Regions from separate parts of the Saccharopolyspora gloriosae genome, predicted to be linked through region 2. Evidence: riboswitches for the same ligand, from Rfam matches in the RefSeq annotation. Region 2 holds a riboswitch; each other region holds the start of a gene.
What was found. Region 2 has a riboswitch for thiamine pyrophosphate ahead of thiO (glycine oxidase ThiO). Riboswitches for the same ligand answer to the same signal wherever they lie in the genome.

Region 1: it holds a riboswitch for thiamine pyrophosphate, as region 2 does, so the genes downstream of both, BJ969_RS02485 (thiamine ABC transporter substrate-binding protein) here and thiO (glycine oxidase ThiO) in region 2, are expected to answer to the same signal.
Region 3: it holds a riboswitch for thiamine pyrophosphate, as region 2 does, so the genes downstream of both, thiD (bifunctional hydroxymethylpyrimidine kinase/phosphomethylpyrimidine kinase) here and thiO (glycine oxidase ThiO) in region 2, are expected to answer to the same signal.

The regions. Positions count from the first base shown of each region.
Region 1 covers NZ_JACHIV010000001.1:517,512-522,626, reverse strand. Annotated here, with positions in the region: gene BJ969_RS02490 (ABC transporter permease) at 1-1,468, opposite strand, end outside; gene BJ969_RS02485 (thiamine ABC transporter substrate-binding protein) at 1,465-2,511, opposite strand; TPP riboswitch at 2,557-2,667, opposite strand; gene BJ969_RS02480 (4a-hydroxytetrahydrobiopterin dehydratase) at 2,737-3,030, shown strand; gene BJ969_RS02475 (FAD-dependent oxidoreductase) at 3,033-3,992, opposite strand; gene BJ969_RS02470 (DUF6157 family protein) at 4,908-5,115, shown strand, end outside.
Region 2 covers NZ_JACHIV010000001.1:6,052,562-6,057,676, forward strand. Annotated here, with positions in the region: gene thiG (thiazole synthase) at 1-561, opposite strand, end outside; gene thiS (sulfur carrier protein ThiS) at 563-763, opposite strand; gene thiO (glycine oxidase ThiO) at 754-1,887, opposite strand; TPP riboswitch at 1,877-1,986, opposite strand; gene thiE (thiamine phosphate synthase) at 2,062-2,736, shown strand; gene BJ969_RS26275 (S1 family peptidase) at 3,087-4,205, opposite strand; gene BJ969_RS26280 (hypothetical protein) at 4,380-5,115, opposite strand, start outside.
Region 3 covers NZ_JACHIV010000001.1:880,416-885,530, forward strand. Annotated here, with positions in the region: gene BJ969_RS04195 (hypothetical protein) at 1-121, shown strand, start outside; gene BJ969_RS04200 (hypothetical protein) at 206-943, opposite strand; gene BJ969_RS04205 (hypothetical protein) at 1,019-1,288, opposite strand; gene BJ969_RS04210 (biotin/lipoyl attachment domain-containing protein) at 1,587-1,817, shown strand; TPP riboswitch at 1,881-1,979, shown strand; gene thiD (bifunctional hydroxymethylpyrimidine kinase/phosphomethylpyrimidine kinase) at 1,973-2,806, shown strand; gene tenA (thiaminase II) at 2,832-3,545, shown strand; gene BJ969_RS04225 (hypothetical protein) at 3,866-4,051, shown strand; gene BJ969_RS04230 (polysaccharide pyruvyl transferase family protein) at 4,074-5,115, opposite strand, start outside.

The DNA.
Region 1 (5,115 bases), 5.5 Mb from region 2:
GCAGCCGGGCGATGGCCACGGGCAGGGTCGGCGCGTCGGGCCGGGCGAGGAAGCCGGTGGCACCGAACTCGCCGAGCGCGATGACGAATCCGAAACCCGCCGCGGCCAGCACGGTTCGCGCGGCGAGCGGAACGTCGATCTCGCGCCGGACCCGCCACGGCCCGGCGCCCAACGTCGCGGCGGCCTGGCGCAGTCGTTCGTCGATGGCCCGCAGCACCGGCAGCACCATGCGGATCACCAGCGGTGTCACCACCAGCGCTTGCGCGAACGGCACCAGCAGCGGCGAGGTCCGCAGATCTCCCGGCAGCGAACCGAGCGTGATCAGGTACCCGAAGCCGACGGTCACCGCGGACACGCCCAGCGGCAGCATCAGGGCCAGGTCGAGGCTTTCGGCGACGGCCCGGCGCCGGATCGCGACGAGCACGAAAGACGCCAGCAGCCCGAACAGCAGCGCCATCCAGGTCGCGTCGACGGCGGTGCGCACCGAGTTGAGCGCCGCTTCGAGCCCGGTGACCTCCAACGTCCCGTTCTGCCCGGTGCCCAGCAGCGCCCGGTACCCCGCGAGCCCCCACCCGTCCCTGGTGGACACCGATCGCAGCAGCAAGGTCACGATCGGCGTGCCGAGCCCGCACAGCACCAGCCCGGCGAGCCCGACGACCCACCACTCCGCTCCCTGCGGACGCCGCGCGGTGTCGGACGGCGCGCGCAGCCGCAGCGCCGTTTCCCGGCGTCGTCGCGCGACGGTCGCGACCAGCAGCGCGGCGACGACGGCCGCGAGCTGCAGCAGCGACAGCGCCGCCGCGCCGGGGAGGTCCAGCAGCTGCACGGTGCGCAGGTAGATCTCCGTCTCCAGCGTCCGCAGCTCACCACCCCCGAGCACCAGCACCACGCCGAAGCTGGTGGCGCTGAACAGGAACACGACCGAGGCGGCCGATCCCAGTGCGGGCAGCAGCGCGGGCAGCGTCACCGAGGTGAACGCGCGCAACCGGCTCGCGCCGAGCGATCGGGCAGCGTCCTCCATCCGCCGGTCGAGGTGGCTCCACAGCCCGCTCACGGTGCGCGCGACGACGGCGACGTTGAAGAACGCGTTGGCCAGCACGATCGCGAGCACCCCGGCATCGGCGCCGAACAACGCCCGGAACGCCATGCCCACCACGATCGTCGGCAGCACGAACGGCACGGTCACCGCGACCCGCAGCAGCCCGCGGCCGGGGACCGCGAGCCGGGCCAGCACGTAGGCCAGCGGCAGTCCCGCCAGCAACGCGACGGCGGTGGACGCGGCGGCTTGCCCGAGCGTGAAGCCCACGAGCCGCCACGTCGACGGCTCGACCAGCACCGCCCCGGCTTCACCGCGCAGTCCCAGCCCGACGATCGCCGCGACGGGCCAGGCGAAGAACAGCCCGAGGAAACCGAGCACGATCACCGCGGCGAGCGCCACGGGCAACCGCCGGCGGAGGCCGTGGTTCATCCCCGCACCAGCGTCCGCCACTGCTCCACCCAGCGGTCCCGGTTGCGTTCCACCTCGGCGGCGGGCAGCTCCGCCGGGTCCTGCGGCAGCGGCGCGCTCTCCGCCCAGCCCGGAGGCAGCGCGACCCCGTCGACCGCGGGGTACACGTACATCTGGTCCGGCACCTGCGCTTGGAATTCAGGTGAGAGCAGGAAGTCGACGACTTCACCGGCGGCCTGCGGGTCCTTCGCCCCGGCCAGCACACCGGCGTACTCGACCTGCCGGTAGCAGGTGTCGAGCAGTGCCCGAGTCCGGGGCCGACCGGTCTCGTCGACCTCCGCTGCGGGCGAGGAGGCGTAGGACAGCACGATCGGCCGCGGCCCCTGCCCGGTGGCTCCGGAGAAGTCCTGGTTGTAGGCCTCTTCCCACCCGGCGGAGAGCTTCACGTCGTTCGCGGTCAGGTCCCGCCAGTAGTCCTGCCAGCCGGGATCGCCGAAGGCGGCGACGGTGCCGAGCAGGAACGCGAGCCCGGGTGAGGACGTCGTCGGGTCCGGTAACGCGATCAGCCCGCGGTAGCGGGGGTCGGTGAGGTCGCGCAACGTCGCGGGCTCCGGCACCCGGTGCTGCGCGAACCAGCCGGTGTCGATGTTCAGGCACACGTCGGCGACGTCGATCGCGGTGAGCCGCTGCTCCTGGTCCTGCGCGTACCGCTGCGGTCCGCGTTCGGCCGCGGCGGACCGGTGCGGCGCGAACACGCCTGCGCCGAGCGCGCGGGACGCGAACGTCGAGTCGACGCCGTAGGCGACGTCGCCGAGCGGCGCGGCTCGGGACAGCACCAGCTTGTTCGTCAGCTCGCCCGCGTCACCGCTGTTGCGGACTTCCAGGTGGATGCCGCTGCGCCGTTCGAAGTCGGCGAGCACGGCGGGGTCGGCGACGAACGAATCGTGCGCGACGAGCGTGACGGTGCGCGCGGCGGGCTCCGGGCCGGAGCTCCCGATGAGCGAGCACCCGGTGGTGAGCGAGGCGACCGCAAGGGCGGCGACCCAGCGCAGGTAACGGTTCAACGGTCCTCCCGAGCAGCACACGGCAACGGCCACGTGTGCAACGTCGAGCTGATCGCGACACCTCCCTGCGCCGGCATGATCCGGTTCAGGTGCGGACGGTCGAGGGGATTCGCCCCTCCTCTCAGCCCAGCGCGCTGGACTCCCGTGGCGACGGCAGTCTACGTGTCACCGCTCCGGGTGGGGCCGACGGTCGCAATCCGGCCGGTCGACCACCACCATGGAGCCATGACCGAACTGCTGAACGACACCCAGGTCGCCGAAGCGCTCGCCGGACTGCCGGAGTGGGCCCAGGACGGAACCACGATCACGCGGACGGTGGAGTTCGCGAGCTTCCCGCAGGCCATCCAGGGCGTGAACCGGATCGCGGAGATCGCCGAGAGCGAGAACCACCACCCGGACATCGACATCCGCTGGCGCAAGGTCACGTTCTCGCTGTCGACGCATTCGCAGGGCGGCATCACGGCGAAGGACGTCACGCTGGCGGAGGAGATCGACGGGGTCGTCGACGCCCTGTCCTGACCTCAGCCGGTCAGCACCAGCTCGGCGGCTTCCGCGGCGCAGCCCCAGGACAGCGCGACGCCGCACCCGGAGTGCCCGTAGTTGTGCACGACGGTGCCGCCGCCGAACCGCTCGACCTCCAGCCTGACCGCGTCCCGTCCGGGGCGGAGTCCCACGGTCTCGCCGAGCACGTCGGCTCCGGCGAGCAGCGGTTCGACGTGCGCGCAGCGCCGCAGGATGGCGGCGCCCGCTTCGCGTCCGGGGATGCGCGACCAGTCCTGGTCGACCGCGGTACCGCCGAGCACCACGTGGTCGCCGTGCGGCATGTACGCGGTGAACTCGGGGCCGGCTCCGATCTCCACGAAGTACTCGGTGACACCGGGGTTGCGCACGACGACGTGCTGGCCCCGCACGGGACGCACTCCGGGATCGCCGACGAGTTCGTGCGCGCCCACTCCGGTGCAGTTCACGACCCTGCCCGCTTCCTCGACCGCTTCGACCAGCGAGGACACCGGGCTGAGCAGCAGTTCCCCACCGGCGGCCCGGAACCGCTCGGTGAGGTGGTCGAGGTAGCGCGGCATGTCGATCAGCGGCGCGGTCGCCCGGTAGCCGCTGACGAACCCGTCCGGTAGCTCGTCGGGTGCGCAACGGCGCAGGTCGGGCAGCAGCAGCGCCTCGGGCGGCAGCTGGTCGCCGAGGTCGACGCGGGCCGCCATCCGCCCGGCGGCGAGGTGCACGCCGCTGGTGTCGTCGGCGGCGAGTTCGACGAGGCGGTGGTAGGTGCGGGCGACCCAGCCCTGAACGCGGTCGGCGGGTTGCAGCAGCGCCGGCCCCCACATCGCCCCGGCGACGGCCGAGGTGGTCTCGGCGGGCCGTTCGTCGGTGCGGATGCGCACCGGGACACCGGCTTCGGCGAGGGTGACGGCGGTGCTGAGACCGGTCACTCCGGCACCGATGACCAGGACGGGCTCGGTGGTAGCCATCTTCGGCACGCTAGCAGCGATGCCCGCTGCGCACGGCCCGCTTCGACGGGCGCGGGCGGACGGTGGCCGTCACCCCGTCGACGGCGGGGCGGGAGCAGTGCTCGAACGGTGCGGGGTGGGCGGCGGCGCCCGCCGCATCGCGCGCGGCGGGCTATCCCGCGAAATCGCGGATTTCGCCTGCTAGTCCTCAAGAATGGTGATCGTTCCGGTGTCACCACAGTTACCGCAACCCTTGCCGTTGCAGTCCCCGCAGATCGAGGTGATGAGCTGCATGGGCACAACTTAAAGCGGCCGGTAACGCCATGCGAATCATGACACCCGGCGCTTCTACCAGCAGCTGAGCGGCACCAGCGCTCAGCTACCGGCACCTCGCAACGTTTCACCCGAATGTGCCGGATCCGCATTCGGCACTCCGGAGAATTCCGCGTGAGCCGCACCCCGACCCCCGATCAGGGGTCAACCGATCGACAACGACAGCAATCGTTTCCCGGCACCTCCGCTCGAACGCATCGCGGCCCGTTCTCCGGCCAACCCGAGACCGGCTTCCCGAATCGCACCGGCTTCCGCGCTCCTCCCCGGTACGCCGTCAACTTGAACCCGATCTACCTGCGGATTCCTCGCCGCGGCAGTCACCCAGGACTGACCGCCCATCTTTGATCTTGTATTTCCAGGTGAGCGGCGTTCGTGGTCGTTTGTCCTGTCAGCGGCGAAGCCGCTGAGCAGTGACCAGCCTGAGCAACAAGACCACCGGCGGGTTCTCAGCGGCTTCCTCGCGAGGACAGCGATTTCGCCGTGCACGGCATACATCAGAAATCGCGATCACACCGGCAAAAGGGCAGCGAGGAAGCCGCTGAGGTTCCGCTGAGCGACCCGCTACGCAAAACCGAGGTCGAAGACAGGCAGTAAAGTTGCGCCATGGAGCGGGTGGATTACGTGGACACGTTCATCGCCGTGGCCGAGGACTGCCCGGCGAAGACGGGAACGGTGCCCCCGGCCAAGGGCGATGATCCTTCTGTCTCCGCGCGCACCTACGCGCTGATCGCGGGGCATCCGTACGAGTTCACGTCCGGCGACGTCCTGTTCACCGTCTTCGCGGATCGGCAGGGCATCCCGGACGAAGATC
Region 2 (5,115 bases):
GCCGATGCCGGCGTCGAGCACGATCGGCACGGTCGCGCGGGACACGATCATCTCGATGTTGTGCGGGTTCCGGATGCCGAGGCCGGTGCCGATCGGCGAGCCCAGCGGCATCACGGCCGCGCAGCCGGCGTCGGCGAGCCGGGTCGCCAGCACCGGGTCGTCGTTGGTGTAGGCGAGCACCACGAATCCTTGGTCGACGAGCTGTTCGGCGGCGTCGAGCAGTTCCACCGGGTCGGGCAGCAGGGTGTCGTCGTCGGCCACGACTTCCAGCTTCACCCAGTTCGTCTCCAGGGCTTCCCGCGCCAGTTGCGCGGTGAGGACCGCTTCCGCCGCGGTGCGGCAGCCCGCGGTGTTGGGCAGCGCTTCGATGCCGAGCCGGTGCAGCAGGTCGAGCACGCCGGTGCGCCCGCCCGCGTCGGCGCGGCGCATCGCGACCGTCGTGAGCTCGGTGCCGGAGGCCAGCAGCGCGCGTTCCAGGACGGACAGGTTCGCTGCGCCCCCGGTTCCCGTGATCAGCCGCGAGCCGAACTCGCGCCCGGCGATCACCAGTGGATCGTCCACGTCAGCCTCCTTGCACCGCGGTGAGCACTTCGACGGCGGCGCCGTCGTGCAGTTCGGTGGCCGCCCAGGAGGCCCTGGGCACCACGGTTCCGTCGATGGCGACGGCGACTCCTCGTTCGGGCACGCCGAACTCGGCCAGCACCGCGGCGAGCGTGGCGTCCTCGTCCACCGGCCGAGCCGATCCGTTGATCACTACTTGCACGGTTGCCCTCCTCTGTCGTGGGAAACGGGCCGCGCGCCTCGCCCGGGGTCGGCGGCGGTCGCGGTGGGTTCCGCGCCGGACAGCGCCGCGAGCACCGCGTCGGCGGTGATCGGTGCGAGCAGGAAACCGTTGCGGTGGTGCCCGGTCGCGGCGAGCACGCCGGGTTCCAGCTCGCCGATCAGCGGCAGGTTGTCGTGCGTGCCGGGCCGGTGTCCGGCGATGGCTTCGACCAGCGCGTACTCGGCGAGGCCCGGCACCAGCCGTTCCGCGTCCGCGAGCAGGTCCCGCACTCCGCCGACGGTGACGTCGAGGTCGTAGCCCGCGTCGTACTGGGTGGCGCCGACGACGAGTCCGCCGTCGTCGCGCGGCACCAGGTAGACCTGCCTGCCGTGCACCGGTCCGCGCACGGTCCGGGTCGGGGGCGGCAGCGCCGTGGCGCGCGCCCGCAGCCGCAGCACCTCCCCCTTCACGGGCCGGATTCGCCCGGTCAGCCCGGGGTGCAGCTCGCCGGAGCGGGCGCCGGCGGCGATCACCGCGACGTCGCAGTGCGCGGTGCCGTCGGCGAGTTCCACCGCGCCGGGCCGCACCCGCAGCGCCCGCCCGTCGCGGAAGTCGACGCCCGCCGCTGCCGCCGCCTTCCGCAGCGCGGCCAGCGCCACCCGGTTGTCCACGGCGAGGTCGCCCGGCACTTCCAGGCCGCGGCGCACGGCTGGGCCGAGCGACGGTTCGGCGCGGCGCAGTTCCCGGCCGGTGAGCCGGGTGACGCTGCGCCCGCGGGACGCGAGGTGGTCGGCGAGCATGTCCAGTTCGGCGCGGTCGGCGCCGTCGACGCCGACGACGAGCGTGCCTTCCCGGCGCAGTCCGGTGGGCAGGCCGGAGTCCGCGGCCAGTTCCGTGGCGAACTCGGGCCAGCGCCGCAGCGAGTCGGAGCCGAGTTCGAGCAGTTCCTCCTCGCCGGGGGACGCTTCGGCGACGGGCGCGAGCATGCCACCTGCGACCCACGACGCGGCGCGTTCACCGGCGTCGACGAGCTGGACGCGGTGCCCCGCGCGCGCGGCTTTCCACGCGACGGCGAGACCGATGATCCCGCCGCCCACGACGGTGACGGCTGACTGCTGCGACATCTACGCTCCCTGCGCCGGCATGACCCGGATCAGGTTCGACGGTCGGGGCGGTCGCCCCCTCTCAGTCCGGTTCTTCTCCGGACTCCCGTGCGGACCACCACCCACCGTACTCACTCCGCCAGGTGAGGTCAGCATCCGGCCGGTGCCCTCCCCCGCTGCGGATACCCTGGGGGCATGCCCGGATTGGACGGTTACGGCATCCGCACGCGGCTCGCCGACGCACGGCTGTACCTCTGCACCGACGCGCGCGGGGAGCGGGGTGATCTGGCCGAGTTCGCCGAGGCCGCGTTGTCCGGCGGCGTCGACATCATCCAGCTGCGGGACAAGACCTCCGGCGGCGCGCCGTTGGAGGCGCGCCAGGAGCTCGCCGCGCTGGAGGTGCTGGCGGAGGCGTGCGTGCGGCACGGCGCACTGCTGGCGGTGAACGACCGCGCGGACGTGGCGCTGACCGCGGAGGCGGACGTGCTGCACCTGGGTCAGGACGACCTGCCGGTGCCGGCGGCGCGGCGCATCGTCGGCGACGAGGTGGTGATCGGCCGTTCCACGCACGACGTGGTGCAGGCGGACGCGGCGGCCACGGAACCGGGCGTGGACTACTTCTGCACCGGCCCGGTGTGGACGACGCCGACGAAGCCGGGCCGCGAGGCGGCGGGGCTGGAGCTGGTGCGCCACGCCGCGGAGCACCGCGGGCACGGCAGGCCGTGGTTCGCGATCGGCGGCGTGGACCACGCGAACCTCGCCGAAGCGGTCGCGGCAGGCGCGGAACGAATCGTCGTGGTCCGCGCGATCACCGAAGCCGAAGACCCCCAGTCCGCCGCCGAATCACTCCGAGCAGGCCTCCCGACCTGACGGCGAGCGTTCTTCCAGCTTCGGCCCCCTTTCCGAAGTGGCCCCGCCACGAGGCGTGGTCGTTGTCCTGTCAGCGGCGAAGCCGCTGAGCAGCGACCACCCTGCCCACCGGCACCGCCGCGGGTTCTCAGCTGCTTGCTCGCGAGGACAGCTTTTTCCCTCGTGGCGGAGCCACTCGGGAAAAAGATCCCGCAGCGAGCAAGCAGCTGAGGTTCCGCCACCCCACCACCCGAGCAAAACGACCACGACAACATGCAAAACGAGCTGCACCTCGTGGGGCTGAGGTGCAGCTCGTTCTGGGCTGGATCAGGCGTCACCCGGATCTGAGGGGCAGGTCCGGGCCCCCTGGCTCACTGGGTGAGCAGGGTGAGGCCGTAGGCGTCCAGGATCTCGTTGACCGGCTGGAAGTACGTGGTACCGCCGTTGGTGCAGTCGCCCGAACCACCGGAGGTCACGCCCTGCGCCTGGTCGTCGGACAGCCACGAACCGCCGGAGTCACCGGGCTCGGCGCACACGTCGGTTCGGGTGAGGCCCTCGACGGTGCCTTCGGCGTAGTTCACCGTCTGGTTCTTGGCTTCGACGGTGCCGCAGTGCCAGCCGGTGGTGGAACCGGAGCGGCAGATCGAGGCGCCTTCGGCGGCCTCGGTCGAACCGCCGACGCCGACGGTGCCGCCCGCGTAGTCGTTCACCAGCGGCTGGGGGGTCTCGCCGGACGCGGTCTCCACGTAGGAGTAGTCGTCGCCCGGGAACGAGGAACCGGCGAAGGTGCCCGACGGCGTGCTGGTCGTGTCGCCCTCGCTACCGCAGTGCCCGGCGCTGACGAAGCCGCCTTCGACGGAGAAACCGATGGAGCAGCGGGCGCCGCTGCCGATCATGTAGGCGTTGCCGCCGACCACGTCGGCGAGGATGCGCGGGGCTTCCTCGGATTCGACGACCCGCACGGCCTGCTGGTCCACGCCGGTGGAGCGCACGAACTCGGTGGCCGTGGCGGCCGAACCGGTGGCGGCGGTGAGCACGACCGAGTTGGCGGCCGAGTCGAGGTACCACCCGGTGACGCCCTGCGGGGCCTGGTGGGCGTTGAGGCCGTCCACGACTCCGCCGAGCTGCGCGGTGCTGTACTCGACCAGCTTCGCTTCGGCTCCGGCGGCCCGAACCTGGTCGATCAGGTTCGCGTCGGTGACGCCGACGACGAGCTTGCCCAGGTCGGCGTCGTAGCGGGAGCCGCCGAACGCCTCGCCGAGCGAGCCGCGCAGCGTCTGGTTCGCGGTGTTGGCGATGGCCTCGCTGTGCAGCCGGGCCTGCGCCTGGTCGGCGGTGAGGCCGAGGTCGCGCTGCATGGCTTCGAGCTGGGTGGCGGCCTTCTCCGGCGCGGGTGCGACGGTGGCCGAGGCGGGCATGGTGAAGGCGGCGACGGTTCCGGCGGCCAGCACGATCGTCCCGGCCACTCTGGCCGCGAGCTTGCGCGTCATAGGTTGGTCTCCCTACTCCTTGAGGTGGGGCTCAAAGATCCCGACGGGGAGCAGTATTGGTGGGGACCACCGATCCGCACATCCTCCTTTCGCCGCATCAATCGACGAAGAAATCCCGGTTAACCCGCTTTTGAGCGGGATAACCGGGAATCATCACCATCAGCTGCTATTCGATCACGGAGCGTCGACCCTTTCCCGCTGCCCGATCTCGCCGCCGGGAACGTCGGCTCCCGACTCCTGCGGCTGTTCGGCGCCGGTGGTCTCCCCGGTGGCCGGGGCTTCGGATCCGCCGGTTTCGCGGGTCGGTTCCGTCGCGTCGCTCTGCCCGGATTCGCCGGGCTCGCCGGGCGCGGTCTGCTCGCCGCCGGACGGCTCGGATGAGGTGGAGGTGCTGGGTTCCGACCGCCGCGTGGAGCTCGGTTCCGCGGACTCCTCCTGCTGCGGCGCGCGCGCTTGCTCGCCCTGCTTCGCCGCCGGGGTGAGCACGCGGCCGATGGTGGTGCCGCGGTCGCCGCCGGAGAGCGGCTTGCCGAGGACCCCTTCGAACCCGGTGATCACCAGCATGCCGAGCCCGAACATGAGCGCGCTGGTCACGGCCACGACGCCCCAGCGGATGCCGCGGCCGACCCGAGGCGCGGGTTCGGTCACCCGCTCCTCGACGGCCTCGACCTGGCGGGTCGCGTCGTCCTTGTTCGCCGCGTCGTTCCAGGCGAGCATCCGGGTCCTGGCTTCGGCCTCCGCCGCGCCGGTGTCCATCCGCCTGGTCGCGTCGGGGTCGTGTTCGACCTGCTCACCGCCCGGCCACTGCATCGCGCCGGGCACCTGGATCTTGCGGGTGGCCTCCTCCGCGGGAGCCCGGGGCGGCGTGGTGCCGGTGATCGCGCGCTCGCGCGGGCGCGGCGGCGGTGGC
Region 3 (5,115 bases), 5.2 Mb from region 2:
GCTGGTGCTCTGGTGGGCGGTCGGCAACGCGCTGTTCCCCGGCACGCTCTCACCGCTCACGCTGGCCCTGGTGGGAGTGGTGCTCGCGGCGCTGACGGCGCTGCTCAACCGGGTGCTGTGACCGGGCCCGGACACGACGAAGCCGCTGCCCGGTGGCGTCGGCCGGTGAGCAGCGGCTCGGTGCGTGCGTATCGCGCGGGTTCGGTCAGACCGGTCGGACGACCAGGCCCCGCGGCTCGGCGGTGAAGGTCAGCGCGCCCTCGAACTCCGCGATGGGCAGTTCGTCGCGGACCAGGCGGTGCGGCGCGTCGGCCGTCTCCACCCGGACCTCGGCCGCGGTGAAGGTCTGCTCGGCGAAGTCCGGTCCGGCGAGCTGGATCTCCAGCCGCTGCTCGCGCAAGGTGATCGCGGCGGCGCCACCTGGCACCGACAGCGGTTCGCCGTCGGCGGTGACGATGAGGCTGCCCTCGCCGTCGGACTCCGGGCGCACCGCGACGTGCGAGAGGGCGACGTCGCGCGCCCCTTCGGCACCGGTGACGCCGATGACGTCCCTGGCGACCTCGTCCTGCTCGGAGTTCTCCTCCGCGCGCGGAGCCAGCAGCGGCGTGCGCAGCTTCGCGGCCAGCCGGTGGGGAGCCCAGGAACCGGGTCCGATGAGGTTCACCACGGAGGTGATCTCGGTGTCGGCGAGCAGGCGTTCGCTGCCCACCGCGGGCGTGATCTCGATGGCCGCGACGTTCCGCTCCTCCAGCAGGTCGCGCAGCGCCTTGGCGCGCAGCCTGCTGTTGCGGTCGAATCCGCGGGTGATCGCGACGGCTCCGGACGTCCCGCTCTGCGCCGCGGCATCGGCGAGACCGGCCAGCGGAGCCCAGACCTTCGCCGGATCCGGCCGGGTCGAGCGGCGGGAGCGGGCGGACTGAGGGGCGTCGGCAGTGGTGTCCATTGCGTCAACTTTAATCCGCCACGCAGGGTCGCCTCACTAGGTGATCAGCGGTCGGATGTGTGACTTCGCTCGCGCTCACGCGTCCCAGGTGGTGACCACGAGATCCCGGTCGCGCTCCAGCTGTTCGTCGACGTGCTGCTCGCACTCCGGGCAACGCTCGGTGATGCGGCGGCTCGACGGTTCCTTGGTGGCCGGCCAGGTCTCGTGCGGGAGTTTGATCGTCGTCGCGCACAGCGCGGTCACCGGATCACCGGCGGGTCTGGCACCGGGGCGCACCGTGATCGCGTGCCGGACCCGCTGCCCTGCTCCGACGATCCACCAGACGTGCTCTTGATCGGGGAACACTTCGCTCCCACCCCCATACCTGTCAGGACGTCCCGAGCCGCGCTTCGATCCGCTTGGCCGGATCTCGAACTCTAGACGGATCGATCAGCTCGCACGTTGCATTCGCGTGGCTACTGGAATGACTGGCTGCGCTGCTCCGATCGTGTTAATGCGGCTGTTCGGCGGAGCACCCTCGGTCCGGCGCGGATGCCGCGCTGGGCCACTCGACGTACGAAGCCGAGCACGCGCTTCGCTTGTGGTGAGAAGGATCACCGCTCATGCTGACCGCAACGATGATCGATTGCGGAGGCGTGTGCTCGTGACGGACCTGCACTTCCCCTGGCCGCGGCAGGATCCGCACGAGCCGGGGGTCCTCGCCCGCTGGCTGGCGGCCGACGGCGCCCCGGTGCGCAGCGGCACCGCCGTCGCGGAGGTGGTGACCGACGGCGTCCGGCGCACCGTGCGCGCCTCCGCCTCGGGCACGTTGTGGCGGCAGGGCGCGGCGGGCGAGCACTTCGCCGCGGGAGCGGTCATCGGGCTCATCGAATGAGAGCGGCGCAGGGCACGGCGAGATCGGCGACTCCGGCGGGTTGACCGTGCTTGCTAGGTTGGGGGCAGTGACGCGGGGTGCCCGGCGAGCGGCCGGGCTGAGAGCAGACCCGTCGAACCTGACCTAGTTCGTGCTAGCGGAGGGACGTCACCCACGTGACCGTTCGTGCTGCCCGGCCGGAATTCGCCCGGCCCGTTCCCAACGTGCTGACGATCGCCGGAACCGACCCCAGCGGCGGTGCCGGGATTCAAGCCGACCTGAAAGCCTTCTCCGCCAACGGCGCCTACGGCATGTCGGTGGTGACGGCGCTGGTCGCGCAGACCACCACCGGCGTCGCCGAGGTGCGGGAAGTACCGCCGGAGTTCGTCACCTCCCAGCTCACCACGCTGCTCGACGACGTGCGGGTGGACGCGGTGAAGATCGGGATGCTGGCGGGAACCGGGGTGATCCGCGCGGTCGTGGCCGTGCTCGACCGCTACGCGCCGCCGCACGTGGTGCTGGATCCGGTGATGGTCGCCAAGAGCGGGCACCGGCTGCTCGCCGACGAGGCGGTCGCGGTGCTGCGCGACGAGCTGCTGCCGCGAGTGGACCTGATCACGCCGAACCTGCCGGAGGCAGCGGATCTGCTGGGGGAGCGGGAGATCACCGACTCCGGCGGGATGGCCGGGCAGGCCGAGCGGCTGACCGGCTTGGGCGCCAAGCAGGTGCTGCTCAAGGGCGGGCATCTGCGCGAGGCGGCGAGCCTCGACCTCTTCCGCGGCGACGGCGAAGCCGAGTTCCTGCGCCGCGAGCGGATCGAGACCACGAACGACCACGGCACCGGGTGCACGTTGTCGGCGGCCATCGCGGCACTGCGCCCGCAGCGGCCGGACTGGTCCTCGGCGGTCCGCGACGGCAAGGAGTACCTGACCGAGGCGTTGCGCGCCGCGGACCGGCTGGACGTGGGCCGGGGGCACGGCCCCGTGCACCACTTCCACCGCTGGTGGTGAACCCGATCTCCTGGAGGGACCGTTCATGAGCAGGCTTCCCGCCCCACCGCCCGGCGGTTTCTGCGCGGGCGCGTGGGAGCACACCGCCGCGTTGCAGCAGGCCATCGTCGAGCACCCGTTCAACGCGGCACTCACCGACGGCGCGCTGGACCGGGAGCGGTTCGCGTTCTACATCGTGCAGGACGCGCGGTACCTGGTCGGTTTCGCGCAGGCGCTGACCGCGGCGTCCACGCGGGCGGAGGACCCCGCCGACGCGGCGTTCCTGGCCGGTGCGGCGCAAGGCGCGCTGGTGGAGGAACGCCGGTTGCACGCCGGGTACGTGGAGGAGTTCGGGCTCACCGAGGCCGACCTCGCCGGGGTGGTGACCTCGCCGTCGTGCACGGCCTACACCTCGTTCTTGCGCGGCAGCGCGCTGGTGGAGCCGTATCCGGTGCTGCTGGCGGCGATCCTGCCGTGCTTCTGGGTGTACCAGCACGTGGGCAGCGAGATCCTGGCCGCCGTCGGGGACGTGTCGGGCCACCCGTACCGGCGGTGGATCGAGACGTACGCCGACGACGAGTTCGCGGCGGCGGTGCTCAACGCCCGCGAGCTCGTGGACCGGGTCGCGGCGGCGGCCGATGCGCCGATGCGGCAGCGGATGCTGGCCGCGTTCGCGCGCGCCAGCGAGTACGAGTGGATGTTCTGGGACGGCGCGTGGAATCGCGAGCAGTGGCCGACGGCGCGCTGGCTCCCGGCCTGAGAACTCGTTGCGGCGGCACGGTTCTTCCCTGCGCACGAGGCTTCGCCCTGTCGCGAGGGCGGCTCGACGGCCGAGATTTTTGATCACCCTGAGTAGCGTCGATCGGGTGCGCGTGGAACCGGAGAGTCGGGTGGTCAGAGGCGCTGCGGCGGCGCGATCAATTCGTGATCAGGAGCACTTTCGAGTGGTGTTAACGAACACCCTCCGCCACGACGATGAGGTTTACGACACGTTCGTTCGGCGTGTTCAGACGTGGGACTTCTTCTCACCGCGGCGGCGGGATTCGGTGACCTTTGAGTACGGGTACTTCTATTGTGATCATGCTGGCGGGGATGCTGGTGCCGGTGCTGGCCGCAGCGCCCTTCTACATCGCCGACCGCCGACGCGACGCGGCGGCGGCCCAGGCGGAAGCGGAAGCCGAGAAACCCGACGCCGAGATCCACGTCCTGCATCCGGCGACGCAGGGCGGGATTTCGGCGAGCGGACCGGAGCAGGCGGCGGCGTGAAGCACGCCGCCGCCCGGCGGCGTCAGTCCCCGTAGATCGACCAGGCCAGCTTCGACTTGGCCTCTTGCAGCGCGGCGAGCGTGGACTGCTCGTACCCGCCTTCCTGCGGCGGCGGCGGAACCTGCAGCCCTTCGCTGAGGCCCCAGCCGGAGCCGCGCTGGATCAACGAGCGGTGCTTGTTCGTGTAGTACCCGGAGTTGATCGACACGGCGACGCCGTGCGCACCGGCGGCCGCGGCCATCAGGTGCATGTGGAACCGGGTGGACAACCAGCGCTGACCGGCGGCGGCGGGCAGGCCGTGATCCATGATCTCGGAGAAGGCGTAGAACCGGGAACCGGGCAGGTCGTGCTCGACCAGCGCGAAGACCTCCCGATCCACCCGCGGGATTCCCTCGATGATCCCGACCTGCTCCGGGTGCACGTCCCAGGCGCGCAGCGTGTCGAGCAGGAAACCGGCCAGCGCGGGCACCGTGACGTCCAGCAGGTCCGACTGCAGGCAGATCATCACGTCCCGCAGGTCGTCGGTGCGGTACAGCTCCGGCTCGATGCCGAAGAACATGTCGTCACCGGTCGCGGTGAGCTGGCCCGCGGAGTTGAGCAGCTCCGCGGACGGCTCGTCGCGGACGTCGATCAGCTCGAACTGCGAAGCGAGGTTGCGCACCAGCGGGTGCGCCTCCTCCGGCGCGGGCCACAGGCCCTGCCCGGTCATCACCGCGCGCCCGCCGGAGCGGCGCACCGCGGCGACCGCGCCGGCCAGCAACCCGTAGTGCCGCGGCCAGATCCCGTTGATGAACCCGCCGCCGATGATGTGCACCAGGTCGGCCCGCGCGGCGAGTTCGATGCCGGCCAGCCAGTGCGGCGCGAGCCCCGGGTTGATCATGGCGTGCTGCACGAACGACGCCACTTCCCACGGCTCGTCGGAGGGCGCGGACCAGCACAGCCGCCACAGCGTGTCGGTGAACCGGACGTGCGGGTGCAGGTGCCCCAGCAGCACCTCGCTGGGACCGGGGTTGGGGCAGTCCACCCACACCTCGCTGTCGGGGGCGACCTTGGCCAGGTATTTC